Regions from separate parts of the Pseudooceanicola sp. DL12 genome, predicted to be linked through region 1. Evidence: riboswitches for the same ligand, from Rfam matches in the RefSeq annotation. Region 1 holds a riboswitch; the other holds the start of a gene.
The links. A riboswitch is a leader RNA that binds a small molecule or an ion and turns the genes downstream of it on or off. The one in region 1 is predicted to bind cobalamin.
Positions count from the first base shown of each region.

Region 1 (4,408 bases):
GCCATGGAACTGGCGGGGGCAAAGGTGATCACCGGGATGCCCAGCCGCTTCAGCAGCTCGACCGAGGCGCGGCGGGTATAGGTGCCGGCCAGCACGAGGTCGGGCTTCATCAGAAAGATTTCCTCGGCCTGGCCATAGTTTATCGGATAGTGCCTCGCCTCCTCGACCATCGCCGAGGTGCGCGGATCGAGCGCGATGTCGGAGACCGAGATCAGCTGCCCCGGCGCGGCCAGCATCATGGCGAGCTGATCGGTGCAGAGGTTCATCGACACCACCCGGCGGGGGGCAGCGGGCGCGGCGGGGGCATCGGCGGCCGCACTGAGGGGGGGGCCGAACAGTCCTCCGAACAGCCCCCCGATCAGCCCCGCGATCAGCGCGGGCGCCCCCATGCCCCGCAGGCTCACCACTGGGCGGCCAGCCCCACATAGGCGGTGCGGCCGCGCGCGGCATAGCCCCAGACGTCGTAGTAATCCTCGTCAAAGAGGTTCACCACGCGCGCGTTCAGCGTCACCACCTCGCTCAGCCGGTATTGCGCCGCCACGTTCACCACCGTGTAATCGGGCAGTTTCACCGTCTCGTAGGCGCCCCAGTACTGGGCGTCGTAATTGCCGGCCACGTGGCGGATGCTGGTGCTGAGCGTGGCGCGCCCGCCAAGGATCTCCTGTGCCACGTCGAGACCGAATTCGTGCTCGGGACGGCGCACCTCGACGGCGCCGTCGGGGCCCTCGGCATCGGTGTAGGTATAGGCCAGCTTCACCGTCAGCCCGTCCAGCGGCTTAACCGTGCCCGAGAGCTCGAGGCCCTGGCGCGGGCTGTCGCCCTCGACGTTCTCGTACATCGCCCGGCCATCGCCGGCGGCGCCGCTGACATAGGTGATCTCGTCGCTCAGCGTCTCGTTGAAATAGGTCAGGTCGACCACGCCGTTCAGCGCCGGGATCTGCGCCTCGATCCCGAGGTCCCAGCCGCGGTTGATCTCGGGGCTCAGGTCGGGGTTGCCCACGGTCCAGCTGTCATTCGCATAGAGCTCGTAGAACGAGGGGTTCACCACCGCCTTGCCGCCCGAGGCATGCAGCCGCAGCCCGCCCGAGAGCTGGTAGCTCGCGCCGATGTTCCAGCTGGTGTCATCGGCAAAGGCATTGTTCACGTCGTGCCGCACCCCGGCCTGCAGCTCCAGCCCCTCCATCAGCTCGCCCCGGTATTCCGCGGCATAGGAGGTGGTGCGCCGGGTCTCGCCCTCGGCGGTCGAGGAGGTATCCTCGCGGCCCTCCACCATCACGGTCAGCGACTGCGCGGCGTATTCCAGCGGCTGGCCGTCGAGCGAGATGCCCATGCGGTACTTCAGCCGGTCGGTCTCGCCGCGGGTGCGGTCGCTGTTGTAGGGCGTGCTCTCGATCACGCTGCCCTGGTATTCCAGGTGCTGCGTCACCCGTCCGTCGAGCATCTCGTAATCCGCCCAGAGCGCGCCGGTGGTCTCGGTCTGATCGGTATGGGGCGCGGTGTCGTCCACCACGTAGCTCGCCGCATCGGTCGCGGAATAGCTCTCGCTGTCCCAGTCGTAGTGGCTCTCGACCCGGCGCAGCGTGGCCCCGAACGAAAGGTCCGCCGTGGCCTGCCAGTCGCCCTTGAGGGTAAAGCCCTTGCGGCGGATCGCATCCTTTTCGCCTCCGCTGCCAGAGACGTCATAGCCGTGGTCGTTGCTGTCAAAGAGCGTCAGGGCCAGCCCGCCGTTCTCGGTCCGCTGGCTGACGTTGGCGCTGGCGCTGGTGCCGTCGCCGATCTCCACCGCGCCGCCGTAGTGCAGGCCGGGTTTCGCCTCGCGGGTGATGATGTTGATCACCCCGGTCGAGGCGTTCGAGCCGTAGAAGGCCGATTGCGGCCCGCGCAGCACCTCGATGCGCTCGATGTCGGCGGTGTTCAGCCCGGTCAGCACGTATTCGCCCGACCCGCCCTCGGCCTGCACCCCGTCGATCAGGATCAGCGTGTGGCTGGCCTCGCCGCCGCGGATGCGCACCTGGGTATTGGCGGCGCCGGCCGAGCTGACGGAAACGCCGGGCAGGGCGCGCAGGGCCTCCTGAACCGTGGTGATGCCGCGCTCCTCGATCTCCTCTGCCGTCACCACGCTCACCGCGCGGCCATAGGCGCTGGCCGCGAGCGGCGTCAGACCGGCCGAGATGATGATCGGGTCGAGGGTGATGATCTCGCTCTCTTCGGCCCGCAGGGCAGGAGCGGTGATCATCGACAGGCCAAGGGCCGTGGCCGAAGCGCTGGCCAGGAGCGAAGTTTTGCGTGTCATGTCGTGCCTTTCCGGAGCTGTCCGGTCGGTCGGGCCATGGGGCCCGGGATCAGGGAATGCGGGAAAGGCTGGGGGCGCTTTCCGCAGGGGGTGAATGTCACCGCTGCGGAGGCTCCGCTTCCCGGGCACGCCCCGCGCCGGAAATGGGTGATCGCCCTGGCAGGTCTCCTGGCTCGCGGGTCGGGGCTCGGGCCTGCCTTCCCGGCCCTCTCGGGGCCAGTGGCGCATCGGCCGTCGCTCGCCGCTTACAGTTGCGGGGGCAGCCGCGGCATGGGCCGGAAATGGCCGTACCGCGTTCCCTTTTCATCCGGAGAGGCTCCGGAACCAAAGCGCGGCCCTTGTGCCGCAGGGCCGGGGGCCGAGTCAATTGCCGACGCGGCGGCCGGCCCTGCGGCCCGGTTCGCGATCGCCGCTTGATCCGGCCCGCCGCAACCGGCACTCTGGCCCGGTCAGGTGCCGCCGGGGCGATCCGGTGGAGAATCGGGAAGCCGGTGCAAATCCGGCGCGGGCCCGCCGCTGTAAGGGGGACCGGACGGACAGATGTCACTGGGCCATGGCCCGGGAAGACGTCCCGACGGGGTGATCCCAAGCCAGAAGACCGGCCTGATGACATCCGTTGCGCGGCTGGACCCCGCGCATCATTGTCCGATGCGGAGGCCATGCATGCCCCTTTCCTCTCTCGCGCCCGCGGGCGCGCCCTTTTCCGATGCCGAAACCGAAGGCCGCGATCCCGCTCGGCAAGGGCCGACACCGGCGCGGCAGTTCTCCGATCCCGAGCGGCAGGCGCTCTACGACATCATCGGCGCGCGCCGCGACGTGCGCAACGAGTTCACCGATGATCCCATCGACCCGGCCGTGCTGCGCCGGGTGCTGCAGGCCGCCCATGCAGCGCCCTCGGTGGGCTTCATGCAGCCCTGGAACTTCATCCTGATCCGCGATGCCGCCCGGCGGCGCGCCGTGCAGGCGGCCTTTGCCGCCGCCAACGAGGAGGCCGCGGCGATGTTCGAGGGCGAGCGCGCCGCGACCTACCGCGCGCTCAAGCTCGAGGGGATCACCCGCGCGCCGCTCAACATCGCCGTCACCTGCGACCGCACCCGTGGCGGCCGGGTCGTGCTGGGTCGCACCCACAACCGCGACATGGATCTCTATTCCACCGTCTGCGCGGTGCAGAACCTCTGGCTTGCCGCCCGGGCCGAGGGGATCGGCGTCGGCTGGGTCTCGATCTTCCGTCCGGAGGACCTGCGCGGCCTGCTGGGGGTGCCGGAACACGTGGAAATCGTGGCCTATCTCTGCCTCGGCCATGTCTCCGAGCTCTGGTCCGAGCCCGAGCTGGCCGCGAAAGGCTGGCGCCAGCGGCTCGACCTCGACAGCCTGATCATGGAGGAGGGCTGGGCCGGCTGAGGGCCCCTCTCGCGAAAAAAAGAAGGCCCCGCCGGTTGGGCGGGGCCGTGGTCTCTTGCGGTGTCACCCGGCGTTCTGCATGTCCGGCGGGCGACGCACGAAGAAGGAGGCCGCGATCATGAAGAGCGCGATGGCCCCCCCGGTCATGAAGCCCGCCTGCACGCCGGCGGCGGTGGCATTCACCAGGTCTGCGCCTGTAGCCATCTCGGTGCCGATGCGGATCGACATGATCGAGACGAAGAGCGCGATGCCCGCCGCGCCTGCCACCTGCTGCACCGTGCCGATCACGGCGGAGCCGTAGGAATAGAGCTCCTTGGGCAGCGAGCCGAGCGAGGAGGTGAAGAGCGGCGTGAACAGCAGCGCCAGGCCGATGCTCAGGATCACGTGACAGCCCAGCACCTGCCACATGCCCGAGCTGACGCCCAGCATCGACATCAGCCACAGCCCCGCACAGACGAAGATCGAACCCGGGATCACCAGCTTGCGCGCGCCCACCTTGTCGAACCAGCGGCCCACGAAGGGCGCCATCAGCCCCATCAGCAGCCCGCCCGGCAGCAGAACGAGGCCCGCGGTCAGCGGCTCCATGCCGAGGACGTTCTGCATGTAGATCGGCAGCAGGATGATCATCCCGAAGAGCGACATCATGCAGAAGCCCATCATGATGACGGAGACGCTGAACACCTTTACCCGGAAGGTACGCAGGTCGAGCAGCGC
Region 1 covers NZ_CM149884.1:3,606,201-3,610,608, reverse strand. The annotation lists gene AC0WR5_RS16815 (ABC transporter substrate-binding protein) at 1-407, opposite strand, end outside; gene AC0WR5_RS16810 (TonB-dependent receptor plug domain-containing protein) at 401-2,293, opposite strand; cobalamin riboswitch at 2,435-2,637, opposite strand; cobalamin riboswitch at 2,728-2,914, shown strand; gene bluB (5,6-dimethylbenzimidazole synthase) at 2,957-3,694, shown strand; gene AC0WR5_RS16800 (MDR family MFS transporter) at 3,758-4,408, opposite strand, start outside.

Region 2 (4,408 bases), 360 kb from region 1:
TGCGGGTGAGCCGGGAGGGCAGGAATTCTCCCATCAGGTCGCGGCGCGAGATGAAGGTGATCAGCGCGATCATCGGGACCGGCAGGGCGATGGAGAGCACCACCTGGCTGAGCACCAGCGCGCGGGTGGGATCGACGCCCATGGCCACCACCACGAAGGCCGGGACCATGGTGATCAGGCGGCGCAGCCAGATCGGGATGCGGATGCGCAGGAAGCCCTGCATGATCATCTGACCCGCCATTGTTCCCACCACCGAGCTGGAGATGCCCGAGGCGATCAGCGACGCCAGGAACATGCCCGCGGCGGCCGCGCCCAGCAGCGGCGTGAGCGTATGCCAGGCGGTCTCGATCGAGGCGATCTCGGAATGGTCGGGATGGAAGGTGGCGGCGGCCATCATGACCATGGCCATGTTGACCATGCCGGCGATGGCCAGGGCCACCACCACCTCGGTGTTGGAGAAGCTGAGCAGGCGGCGGCGCTCGCCGCTGTTGCGCACGGCGGCGCGGTTCTGCGTCAGGCCGGAGTGCAGGTAGATGGCATGGGGCATGACCGTGGCGCCGATGATGCCCACGGCGATGGTGAGCGCCTGGGCATCGGGCAGCGCGGGGCGGGTCAGCCCGGTGAAGGCGGGGCCCCAGGCGATGGGCGCGATCACCACCTCGGCCAGGTAGGCCAGGCCGATGACGCCGACGAGGGCGCCGATGATCAGCTCCATCGGGCGGAAGCCCTGACGTTCGAAGAGCAGGATGGCATAGGTGACGATGGCAGTGATCACCATCCCCACCATCAGCGGCAGGTCGAAGAGCAGCGACAGGCCGATGGCGCCGCCGAGGAATTCCGCCAGGTCGGTGGCCATGGCCGCGACCTCGGAGACCGCCCACATCACCCAGACCAGCGGTTTCGGCAGGTTGTCGCGGCTGAGCTCGGCCAGGTTCTTGCCGGTGACGATGCCGACCCGCGCCGAGAGGGCCTGGAACAGCATGGCGATCAGGTTGGCCAGCAGCACCACCCAGAGCAGCGCATAGCCATAGCCCGCGCCGGCCTGGATGTTCGTCGCGTAGTTGCCCGGGTCCATGTAGGCCACCGAGGCGATCACCGCCGGCCCCGCGAAGAGCAGCCGTGCGCGCAGGCCGCCCCCGCCATTGGCCAGGACGGCGGACATGCGGCTTCGGGTGCGGTCTGTGAGGTTCGAGGACATGATGACGGGTATCTGGCAATATAGCTGACGGACGGATAGATAGCCTTTGCTATACCTTTGGCAAGAGCTTTCCATGGAAAGCCGGATGCGGGGCCGCGGCCGGGCGGATATCCCGGCGGGGATGCGACAAAAACGGGCAGGCGGTACTGGTGATGATGTGATACGCTGGGTATAGGGTATTCCCGGCATATCGAACCGCCCAAGGAAAGGCGCTGCCATGGCAGAGGACACCGACAGCACGGCGCATCCGCATGACAGCGCCCAGGCCACGCGATTCACCCGGGCGCGGGAGAAGCAGGCCAATGCGCTGCTGGAGGATTACGTCGAGATGATCGGCGACCTGATCGAGGAGGTCGGCGAGGCGCGGGTGGCCGATATCGCCTGTCGCATGGGCGTGGCCCAGCCGACCGCCACCAAGGCGGTGGCGCGGCTGAAGCGCGAGGGGCTGGCGACCGCGCGGCCCTATCGCGGCGTCTTCCTGACCGATGAGGGGGCCGAGCTGGCCTGTCGGGTGCGGACACGGCACCGCACGGTGGTGGCCCTGCTGATGGCGATCGGGGTGCCCGAGGAGACCGCCGAGATCGACGCCGAAGGCATCGAGCACCATGTTTCCGACAGGACGCTGGCGGTCTTTGAACGCTTTCTGCAGCGGCAGGGGTAAGCCGGCCGGCGCCGGACGGGCGCTGTCATTCATAATCAATATGCCGATTTTTCCAATGTTGCGCAGGGCTTGACCCGTGGACAGAAGGGCCGCCGGGACCTACCTATGAGGCAGCTTCAGGTGGCAGGCTGGGATGCCTGCCCGAGAGGGAAGCCGGTGCGATGCCGGCGCTGCCCCCGCAACTGTAAGCGGCGAGCCCCGATTCGGGATGCCACTGGCCGAGATGGCCGGGAAGGCGGACCGGGGCGCCGAGCCGCGAGCCAGGAGACCTGCCTGAGAGCTGAAATGTCCACGGGCGGAGGGCCCGGGGGGCCGAAGTGCAGGAGCGCGGCTGCGCGCCCGGTGCCTTGTGTCGCCCGTTTCCCTGCCCATAGCTTCGGGGTTGAAAGCAGATGACGCAGACTTTCCGCATCTTGCTGGCGGTGCCCTGACCGGCGCGGCCGGGCGGATCACCATCACAGATTTTCCAGGACGATGACCCGCGGCCGGTTCACCGGCGGCGCGGGAGAGAATGTGCCGGGCCGGACCCGGCGAAAGGACCGAGATGAAAGATACAGAAACCACGAACCAGGGCGGGGCGGCCAACCGTGCGCTGCCGCCGTTCCGTGCCGACCATGTGGGCAGCCTGCTGCGGCCCAAGACCGTGGCCGAGGCGAAATTCCTGCCCGCCGAAGAGCGGCGGGCGGTGGAGGATGCCGCGATCCGCGGCCTGGTGAAGATGCAGGAGGACGTGGGCCTGAAGGTGGTGACCGACGGCGAGGCGCGCCGCGACTACTGGCATTTCGATTTCTTCCGTGCGCTGAAGGGGGTGGAATTCACCTCTGGCGACAATCCGAAATTCGCCAACGGCAATGCGCCGGAGGACACGCCGGCGATCACCGGGGCGCTGGATTTCCCCGCCGATCACCCGATGCTGGATCACTATCGCTTCCTGGCTGAAACCACGAAGGTCTGTCCCAAGATCTCGATCCCCGGGCCCTCGGTGCTGCACATCGGGATCACGGACGAGCTGAACCATCACGCGCCCTACCGCAAGGATCGCGAGGCGCTGCTGGAGGCCATGGCCGCGACCTGGAAGAAGGCGGTGCAGGGGTTCTATGACGCCGGCTGCCGGTACCTGCAGATCGACGACATCATCTTTGCCTTCCTGGGCGACCCGGCGCACCAGACGCGCCTGAAGGAGACGCGGGGCCTCGATGCGGAATGGCTGGTGGACAGCTATGCCTGGATGCTGAACGAGGCGATCAAGGACCGCCCCGAGGACATGGTGATCGGCATGCACATGTGCCGCGGCAACTTCCAGTCGAGTCACGCGGCAGAGGGCGGGTATGACATCTCGGCCGATGCGATCTTCAACAGGACGGACGTGGATGTCTACTTCATGGAGTACGACACCGAACGGGCCGGGGGGCTGGAGCCGCTGCGGCTGCTGCCGAAGGGCAAAAAACGCGTGATGGCCGGGTTCATCACCACCAAGACGCCCGAACTCGAGAAGGACGATGACCTGTGGCGCAAGTTCGACGAGGCGTCGAAATTCGTCGACATGGACCAGCTGGGCATCGCACCGCAATGCGGCTTTGCTTCGACCCACCACGGCAACCACGTGACCGAGGACGACCAGCGCCGCAAGCTGGAGCTGGTGGTGCGCACGGCCGAGAAGATCTGGGGCGAGGCCTAGGCCCCGCGCGGGTGGCGCCCCTCGCGGGGGGCGCTGCCGAAATGGCGGCGATAGGCCGCGGCGAAATGGGCGGGCGTGGCAAAGCCCGTCATCGCCGCCACCTCGCCCACCGGCAGGGCGGTTTCCACCAGCAGCGCACGCGCGGTGTCGAGACGGAGCTGACGGTAGAGATCCATCACGGAGAGGCCCGTGGCGGCCTGCACCCGGCGCTGAAGTTGTCGCGGGCTGAGGCCCGAAAGCGCCGCGACCTGATCGAGAGAGAGCGGATCGGCGATATGGCTCTCCATCAGGTCGATGGCGGCCTGCACGGGCGCGGGCAGAGGGCCGAAGGGCGCGGGCGCGGCGGATTGCTGTTCGGCCTCGGGCGGGCGCACCTCGGCCTGCAGGAACCAGTCTGAAATGCGGGTGGCAAAGACCGAGCCGTGATCGCGCGAGATGATCGTGTGCATCATGTCGAGCGGCGAGGTGCCGCCGGCGCAGGTATAGCGCGCGCGGTCGATCACGAAGAGGCGCCGTTCGAGGATGGCGGTTTCGGTGAGCGCGGGCATGTCGTCGAAATGGTGCCAGTGGACGGTATAGCGGAAGCCCTCGAGCAGGCCGGCGCGGGCGAGGATGACCGCGCCGCCGGAGATCGCGCCGAGCGCGACGCCCGCGCGGTCGCAGCGGCGCAGCCAGGCAAAGAGCACGGGATCCTGGATCAGCGCCGGATCGCCCCCGGCCACCACGAAGACCAGGTCGAAGGTCACCCCGGCGCGGGAGAAGGGCAGTGCCTCGAAGCTGCTGCCCGAGGAGGCGCGGACGGTCGGCTTGCCGAGCGAGAGAACGGTGACCTCGTAGAGCGGTTCGGCCGAGAAGAGATTGGCCGCGCGCA
Region 2 covers NZ_CM149884.1:3,968,739-3,973,146, reverse strand. The annotation lists gene AC0WR5_RS18630 (Nramp family divalent metal transporter) at 1-1,198, opposite strand, end outside; gene mntR (manganese-binding transcriptional regulator MntR) at 1,416-1,859, shown strand; cobalamin riboswitch at 1,962-2,150, shown strand; gene AC0WR5_RS18620 (5-methyltetrahydropteroyltriglutamate--homocysteine S-methyltransferase) at 2,404-3,537, shown strand; gene AC0WR5_RS18615 (GlxA family transcriptional regulator) at 3,534-4,408, opposite strand, start outside.
Region 2: it holds a riboswitch for cobalamin, as region 1 does, so the genes downstream of both, AC0WR5_RS18620 (5-methyltetrahydropteroyltriglutamate--homocysteine S-methyltransferase) here and AC0WR5_RS16810 (TonB-dependent receptor plug domain-containing protein) in region 1, are expected to answer to the same signal.